2 regions of the Microbulbifer jejuensis genome follow, and region 1 is predicted to be linked to the other one. Evidence: predicted binding sites of a transcription regulator. Region 1 holds the regulator's gene; the other holds the start of a gene.
The links. Region 1 encodes sigma-54, which starts transcription at its own class of promoters, with help from an activator protein. Its sites were predicted from a motif close to TGGCACANNNNTTGCNNT; they were not measured.
Positions count from the first base shown of each region.

Region 2: the regulator sigma-54 is predicted to act here: its motif matches at 1,656-1,673, upstream of ACL7TT_RS16625 (RtcB family protein).

Region 1 is NZ_JBLBUB010000001.1:42,371-46,791, forward strand. Features, by position in the region: gene rapZ (RNase adapter RapZ) at 1-162, opposite strand, end outside; gene ptsN (PTS IIA-like nitrogen regulatory protein PtsN) at 259-720, opposite strand; gene hpf (ribosome hibernation-promoting factor, HPF/YfiA family) at 724-1,014, opposite strand; gene ACL7TT_RS00225 (RNA polymerase factor sigma-54) at 1,266-2,726, opposite strand; gene lptB (LPS export ABC transporter ATP-binding protein) at 2,880-3,605, opposite strand; gene lptA (lipopolysaccharide transport periplasmic protein LptA) at 3,702-4,247, opposite strand; gene lptC (LPS export ABC transporter periplasmic protein LptC) at 4,234-4,421, opposite strand, start outside.
Region 2 is NZ_JBLBUB010000028.1:50,556-54,976, forward strand. Features, by position in the region: gene rtcR (RNA repair transcriptional activator RtcR) at 1-1,507, opposite strand, end outside; gene ACL7TT_RS16625 (RtcB family protein) at 1,720-2,949, shown strand; gene rtcA (RNA 3'-terminal phosphate cyclase) at 3,238-4,281, shown strand.

The DNA of each region.
Region 1 (4,421 bases):
ACGGGTATTTTCCTGTGGCGGCTGGCCCCCTGCCCATTTGACCAGTTCGGGAAGCAGACTGGCTGGCAGGTTATCGATACAGTTAAATCCCACGTCCTCCAGCAACTGAAGAGCGGAGCTTTTACCGGAGCCGGAGCGGCCACTGATAATCACCAGGCGCATGGGGTATCCCCTTGTGAGGTCGACACACTGAGGTTGTAAACCGGAATCATTGCTTCGCCGATGTTGGGTTACTTGCGCTGAAGTTTAGCGTTCAGTTCAGGCGGCGGCGGCGCTATCTATGGCCAGCGCATAGAGTTCATCGCTGGTTTTCGCCTGCCTTAACTTATCCCTCACCAGATTGTCGGAAAACAGAGCGGCGATTTCCGCGAGAGTCTCAAGGTGTTGTTGCTCTGCATCCTCGGGGACCAGCAGGGCAAACAGTAAATCCACGGATTGGCGATCTGTAGCGTCAAAATCTACTGCAGGTTTGACGGTGCAGAGTACCCCAATGGGATGTCTGCAACCAGGCAGGCGACAGTGTGGTATGGCGACACCATCCCCGATACCGGTGGAACCCAGGCGCTCGCGGGCAATCAACTGATTGAAGATGGTATCGGCGTCATGTTGTGGATATTGTTCGGCGATCGCCTGGGCAATATTGAGCAGTAACTTCTTTTTGCTGCTCCCGGCCAGATGGCAAAGGCTGAGGCGGGGTGAAAGTAATGCTTCGAGTGTCATAATTCAGCGGTGGTTTTGCAACTTCTCTTTGTGCTTTTTGAGTTGGCGATCCAGTTTGTCCGTGAGTGCATCAATGGCCGCGTACATGTCGCTATCCTCTGAGCCGGCGCAGAGATCATGACCATTGATATGTACCCGGGCTTCAGCTTTCTGGATCAGTTTTTCAACGGATAGGATAACTTGGGCGTTAGTTATTTTGCCGTAGTGTCGGGACAGCTTTTCCAGTTTGTTTTCGCAGTAGCTGCGCATGGGCGGGGTGATATCGACGTGGTGACCACTAATGTTGATCTGCATGGATTTCTCCTTACCGAGTGCATCGCCTACCGGCATGCGGCTACCTTTCGGGCCGCAACCCTACTAGGAAGTGGGTCAGAATGGAAGGATACACTCAAAGTTTGGGTTTCGGTTGGGGATTGAACAGACAGGACGCCAATCAGTTTGTGACTGCATGAAATCCTTAAGTCATATAAACAATCGGGGCGGGTTTGGCATTGTGATAGGTCCGGCAACGGGCAGCATTGCCGTTAAGAGCGGGTGGTAGCAGGTCAGGTCAGGCGTTTGCGCTCACTGGAAGAGGGGATTCCCATGGATTCCCGGTATTTTGCTACTGTGCGGCGTGCCACTTTGATTCCCTGCTTGTCGAGTTTCTGGGCGATTTTATTGTCGGAAAGGGGCTTGCGCGGGGTTTCCGTATCGATCAGTTTGCGAATCAATGCGCGAATGGCTGTTGACGAGGCGTCCTCGCCGGAATCGGTGCTGACATGGCTTGAGAAGAAGTATTTGAGCTCGAATACACCCCGGGGAGTCAGCATGTACTTCTGCGTGGTGACTCTGGAGATGGTGGATTCATGCATGCCGATGGCTTTGGCAATATCTGCCAGTACCATCGGCCTCATGGCCTCGGGGCCTTCTTCGAGAAATGCCCGCTGTTTCTCAACAATACAGGTCGCCACCTTGAGCAGGGTCTCGTGGCGGCTCTGCAGGCTCTTCAAAAACCAGCGCGCCTCCTGGAGATGGTCGCGCAGGAAGCTGTTTTCTGTGGAATTGTCTGCACGTCTGACCAGGGCGGCATAGTGATTGTTAATACGGATTTTCGGGGTGATCTCCCCATTCAAGTCGACCTGCCAGCGCGGCCCTTTGCGGGTAACAAGGATGTCGGGAATGACATAGGCGGTCTCCTCTCTGCCATAGCGCTCCCCGGGGGTGGGGTTTAGGGTTTGGATCAGGCGAATCACCGCGCCCAACTGGGCTTCACTGAGGTTTGTGCGCCGGCTCAGTTGGCGGAAGTCCCGTTTGCCGAGCAGTTCGAGATGGCGTTCGATAATGTCCTTGGCCTTTTGAAGCCAGGGCGTAGCGGCTGGAAAATGCTGCAACTGCAGCAGCAGGCATTCCTGCAGGTTGCGCGCGCCGCAGCCAGTGGGCTCAAACTGTTGGATCGCTTTGAGCACGGCGAGGACCTCGTCCTCATCAGCATGGAGTGAGGCTGTGATCTGTGCAATGGAAGTGCCCAGCATTCCGCAGGGCTTGATCGCATCAATCAGGTTTTCGCCAATCAGCTTGTCGTGTCGGGATAGTGTGGTGAGGTTGAGCTGCCAGTGCAGATGATCCTGTAAACTGCTTCCTGCGGCATTGTGCTCAATATCTACTTTGTCACCGTCGACGCCACTACTGTAGTTGCCGTAGATGTCATCCCAGCGGGAGTCCAGTGGTAACTCGTCGGGAATATTCTGGCTCCAGTTGTCTTCACCGATTTCGTGCTCACCACTGGAGGGGGCGATTGCGCTCTCTGAGTCAGCTGTTCGCTCCTGTTGGGTGTTACTTTCTGCGACGCTGACTGTTGAAAGGGCCTCGTCAGCCTCGACCTCCAGCATTGGATTGCCGTCCAGAGCGGCCTGGATTTCCTGTTGCAGGTCCAGGGTCGACAGTTGCAATAGGCGTATTGCCTGCTGCAACTGCGGAGTCATGGTCAACTGGGTGCCGAGTTTAAGCTGAAGAGACTGCTTCATATTTGGGGGCGCTACAAACCGAGGTGGCCGGTATTCAGCAAAAGTTACCCGAAATGGCGCAGACTACCCCGCTTCCCAGGATAACACAAGCAATAAACGTGCCTATAAATCCTGCCATACGCGGGATTCGATCGTAAAAGTGGCAGCTTTTCTCTAGATGGTAAATTCGTGTCCCAAATAGACCTCACGTACCTGCTGGTTGACGAGTATCTCGTCCGGGGTGCCGGCGGCGATAATATGGCCTTCGCTGACGATATAGGCGGTTTCACAGATATCGAGGGTTTCGCGCACATTGTGGTCGGTGATCAGGACACCGATGCCCCTATCGCGCAGGTGGCGAACAATGTCTTTGATATCGTTGACCGAGATCGGGTCCACCCCGGCGAAGGGTTCGTCCAGCAAGACGAACCTGGGGTTTGTGGCGAGTGCCCGGGCGATCTCCACCCGGCGGCGTTCCCCGCCGGATAGGGCCATACCCAGGCTGTGCTCGATATGGGCAATATTGAACTCTTTGAGCAGTGCCTGGGCCTGCCGCTGGCGTTCAGAGCGGGGCAGGTCCTTGCGGGTCTCAAGGATGGCGAGAATATTGTCGCGCACTGACAGGCGGCGGAATACCGAGGCCTCCTGGGGCAAATAGCCGATCCCTTTGCGTGCACGACCGTGCATGGGGAGGCCGGTGATGTCTTCATCATCGATTAATACCCGCCCGGTATCGGCCCGGACCAGGCCGGCGATCATGTAAAAGCAGGTGGTTTTCCCGGCACCATTGGGGCCCAGAAGGCCGACTATCTGGCCACTGGTGACGCTGACGGAGACATCCTGAACGACTTTTCTTTTCTTGTATTGCTTGGCGAGGTGTAACGCTTTGAGCGTTGGCATAGTGTGTTCCGAAATCTTTCCTTGCCGTGGGCACAGAGTGCCCTCCGATAAAGGTTTGGCAGTTATTTGGTGCTGTATCCAGGCCCGGGTCGGGATCTATTGGCCTCTCCTCCCGTTGTCAGGGCTCTCTTTCTTTTCCGGCTTCCAGATCATCTCCACGCGGCCCTTGCCGGTCTGCCCCCGGGCGCTCATTTGCTCGGTGGTGAGGTCATAGTTGATCTTTTCGGCTGCCAGAGTATTACCATCCCGGTCTACAAGGGCCTCGCCGGTAAGATAAAGCTCTTCCGAGCTGACAGAATACTCAATGCGCCGGGCGCGCGCCTTGACGGGGTTTTCCCCTTCGAGGATCTTCTGTTCGAAGTGAGCGGGCTTTCCCTCAGCGATGACGCGTTGGACCTCTTTGTCGGGGGTGAAGTAGACCTCGACACGATCTGCGCGTATTTGTAGGGAGCCTTGGGTAATGATGACGTTATCGCTGTAAACGACCAGGTTGCTGCTCAAAGCGGCATTCATCGCGTCGGATTTAATATTGACGCGCTGCTCACGGTCCTCGGGTAATGCATAGACCGCTGCGGTGAGGAATATCAGGGTCGCAGCGGTGGAAATCTTGTACAGGTGACGGAATAGATTAGTTGGTGTCATAGCTGCTCTTAACATCGGATAGGATTTCCACCCGGTCTTCATTCAGGTAGGCGCGCATGCCCTTGCCGGTAGTGCGGTTGGGGCCGGAGGTGATACTAACAACTTCGTCGGTTTCGGCGAACTCCCTGTCTGGCAGGATGGTCATACTGGGTGTTTCCAGTTTGATACCACCTG
Region 2 (4,421 bases), on a different contig from region 1:
TGCTTACATTGAACAGTGTTCTTCCTGCCTCTGCCATGGAGTTGGAGTTACGACATATCTCTATAAGGCTGGCGAGTTTCAATTGATCGTAGTAATCAATCTCTTTGGTGCAGCCAGGCCCCAATACCTGCACAATCAGCGCTCCGGGGTCCAGATCTGAGCTGGGGGCAGATTGCCACTTCCGTCTCAGCCGGTTTATCTCCTCTTCGGCCACGGCAGCGGTAATGCGGCCACCGTCAGCGAGGGTGCCCATACGGGTGATACTGGCATTGAGGTCGCGGAAGTTGGCTGACCAAGTAGCATCGGGTGAACGGCTGAAGGTCAGGTATTTTTCACGGGCCACTTTGTTGAAGTTCACCAGGTAGCCAGACTTGCTGGAAAAGGCCTCCAGTTCAAAATCGATATTGGGTTCTAGATCCTCTATCCGCTCCTTTAGGGAGGGGAGCTGATAGGTCCACAGGTCTATTCGGGCAAGCAGGTCTTCACGAAACAGCCCCTCGCGGGATTGCTGAGTGAGGTCACGGTTGGTGCCAGCGATCAGCTGAAAGTCGCTGTTGACCTCTTTGTCTGAGCCAAAGGGCATGAAGCGCTTGTCCTCGATTGCTCTCAGTAGCATCGCTTGCTCGTCCAGTCCTAACTCGCCGACCTCATCCAGAAACAGCAACCCTTTATTGGCCTCCATCAGTAACCCTGGTCGGTCAGCGGCGGCGCCGGTGAATGCGCCTTTTTTATGGCCAAACAGCGCGGACATGGCATTTTCACCCCGCAGCGTCGCACAGTTTACGGCAACTAGGCGGCCATCAAGCTTGCCACGTTGTTTCCTGAGCTCATACACCCGCTGGGCAAGCTGGGATTTGCCGGCGCCTGTGGGGCCGGTGATCAGGATGGGCTCATTAGAGCGGATAGAGACTTGCTCCAGTTGCTCAATCATCTTGTTGAAGGCGGCGTTATTGGTCTCAATGCCTCCTTTCAGGTAGGTCGTGCCTTCCTGGTGTTCCTTTTGAAAGCGCGAGGCGATCTGGTCGTACTTCGATAAGTCGAGGTCGATGATCTGGTATTGGCCCGGCAGGTTGCTATCGCGCTTGGCGGGAGAGGTTTGTAGCAGTTGGCCGGGCAGGTAGCCCGCTTCGGTGAGTAGGTATAGGCATATCTGGGCAACGTGGGTGCCCGTGGTGATATGCGTGAGGTACTTCTCTTTGCTGGGCTTGAAGTCGTAGCCGCGGGCAAAGTCGAGCAGGTCGCTATAGACCGTTTCGAAGTCCCAGGGGTCGTTGAAGTTGACGCGGTGGTGCACGACCTCGGTCTCGGGTGAGACGCGCGCGATATCCTCTGTCACCTGCTTGGCAAGGTTATCGGAGTGGTTATCAAAGAGCAGCTCGAGACGATCAATTAGCAAGTCGTCGTGCTGGCACATTGAAATAGTGGGTCGCCACTTATCCCAGCGCTTTTCGCCTTTGCCGCGCCGGTCCATGGTGGTGCCGAGAATACTGATAGCTACTGTTTTCATACTATCTAATATAATAACAATCTATCTTTAAAGATAGTTATATGATGTTTGTGGTAGCAGACCATTAGGTCAATAATAGCGCTAAAGAAAAATAAAACTTGTTTTAAAACAATAAGATAGGAGGTGTTTCAGGGCTGTATGTAAAAGTTGGCACTCTTTTCGCTGTGCCTATAGTAAGAAAAATGAGAGCAGAGAATGAAGGGAATAGAACCATGACTCAGCAATCTTACGAAGTAATGCAGGACGGCGGCGTGCCAATCAAATCCTGGACGGTAGGTGTGCCTTTTGAGGCTGAGGCGAAAGAGCAGCTGAAGAATATTTCACGGATGCCCTTTATTCATCGGTGGGTGGCTGCAATGCCCGATGTACATCTGGGTAAAGGCGCAACTATTGGTAGTGTGGTACCGACGCTGGGGGCAGTGATCCCTGCGGCAGTTGGTGTGGATATTGGCTGCGGAATGATGGCGGTGCGAACCAGCCTGAAAGCCGGCCAGCTGCCGGATAACCTCGCGGGTGTGCGTAATGCTATAGAGCGTGTTGTGCCTCATGGTCGTACCAGTGGTCGACGGGGCAAGGGTCGAGATAAGGGGGCCTGGGCTAATTTGCCTGATGATGTGATGGCTGCATGGGCGCCACTGTCAGCCCAGTTTGATGTGTTGAAAGAGAAGCACGGTGTGCTGAAGAATACGAATAACATCAATCATTTGGGGACACTGGGAACGGGCAACCATTTTATCGAGATGTGTTTGGATGAGCACGAAAACGTGTGGTTGATGCTGCATAGTGGATCCCGTGGTGTGGGAAACCGAATCGGTACGCATTTTATTGAAATGGCGAAGAAGGATATGGAGCGTTGGCATATTCGTCTGCCTGATTCGGATCTGGCCTATCTGCCAGAAGGCTCGAATCACTTTGATGAGTATGTTGAAGCGGTCGAATGGGCTCAGAACTTTGCGCGTATTAATCGTGAGGTGATGATGGCTCGGGTTATCAAGGCAGTGAAGGATTCACTGGGGATGGACTTTGAAGCACGTATGGAAGCGGTCAATTGCCACCATAACTATATCTCCCGCGAACATCACTACGGGGAAAATGTGCTGGTAACTCGAAAAGGTGCCGTTCGTGCCCGCGCTGGAGAGATGGGTATTATCCCGGGAAGCATGGGCGCACGTTCATTCATTGTACGAGGCTTGGGTAACGAAGAGAGCTTTTGTAGCTGTAGCCATGGTGCGGGGCGAGTGATGTCACGCACCAAGGCGAAAAAGTTGGTCTCGCTGGAAACGCATCGTCAGGCAACTGCAGGGGTAGAGTGCAGAAAGGATGCAGGTGTGATTGATGAAACGCCTTCAGCCTATAAGTCAATTGAAAAGGTGATGGAGGCTCAAAAGGATCTTGTTGAAGTTGTATACACCCTAAAGCAAGTGGTGTGTGTGAAAGGGTAAAGGAATACTGAGTTTGCCAGGGGATGGCGAACGCTAAAAAGCGTTGCAGAGATTATAGGGCGTGCTGATGTGGGGGGAGTGTCACCACCTAAAATGATTGACATGCAGGTGGCCAGGTAAAACGGGTGACAACGCAATCAGCGCTTGGCGTAGGGTTGAGGATGCAGGCTCGATGCTCTGACGCGGGTGTCAGCTGGCGGGCGTTTCCAAGTCTATTGCAGGCCGGAAGTAATACTCCAGTTGTTGTTATCCACGGGTTCGAATCCCGTCACGTCCACCAGATAAATATTGAAGGAAGATAAAGTGATTGTAATTGATGGTTCACAAGGGGAAGGTGGCGGACAAATTTTCAGAACAACACTGACCCTGGCGATGTGTTTAGGTAAGCCGGTTCGGATTAAAAATATCCGCGCGGGAAGAAATCGCCCTGGACTATTGCGACAGCATCTTGCCTGCTTGCGCGCAGCAAAAGAAATTAGCGGTGCAGCAGTGACAGGTGATGAGCTTGGCTCTTCGGTTGTGACTTTCGAGCCCGGTAAGGTTAAGCCAGGGGAATACCGGTTTGCGATTGGCTCTGCCGGGAGCACCACCTTGGTGTTTCAGACAGTTCTGATGCCGTTGCTGTTGGCGGGCGGTATGAGTGAGTTGTATCTGGAAGGTGGGACACATAATGGTATGGCGCCGAGCTTCGATTTCATTGAGCAATGTTTTTTGCCGGTGTTGTCAGGAATTGGATGCCGCGTAGAGGTTGATCTCGAACGATATGGGTTTTATCCAGCTGGCGGAGGCGCTTGGTGTGTGAGGATTCATCCTGCGAATAAAATTCAGCCCCTGACCCTAGTGGAGCGTGGCGAAGTGATCAGTATGGAGGCGGTAGCGCTGTCGGCTCGTATCCCTTCGCATGTTACTGAACGGGAGTTAAGCCAAGTAAAGAAAAAGTGCTATTGGCCTGAGTCTTCGTTGAATCAAAGGCTCGTCAGCTCAGCGGGGCCGGGGAATATGGTCTCTCTTCGAGTGAATGTTGGAGAGGTTACTGAGGTATTTGAGTCTGTGGGGGAGCGTAACGTCAGCGCAGAGCGGGTGGCGGGTCGTGCGATCAGAGAGTTGAAGCGCTATCTGGAGGCAGGTGTTCCAGTGGGGGAGCATTTGGCCGATCAGCTAGTGTTGCCGATGGCACTGGGAGGTGGTGGGTGCGTTCAAACACTGAAGCCTAGTCAGCACCTTCTGACCAATATTGAGGTTATCAAGGCTATTGCTGATGTGAAAATAGTTCTCACTGAGAATGGTGATGATGACTGGGATGTTATAGTCAGTCAGAAAATTGAGGGTTAAAAAGCACTAGGTGGAAGTTGGATTATTAAATTTCGTTTGTGAATTTTAAAAGGAAATAAAGTTTTTGTTAAAAATAGGTTGACATTTTTTTTGTGAAGCCTAACATTGCGATCCAACAAATGATTGGTTTTTAAATTTCT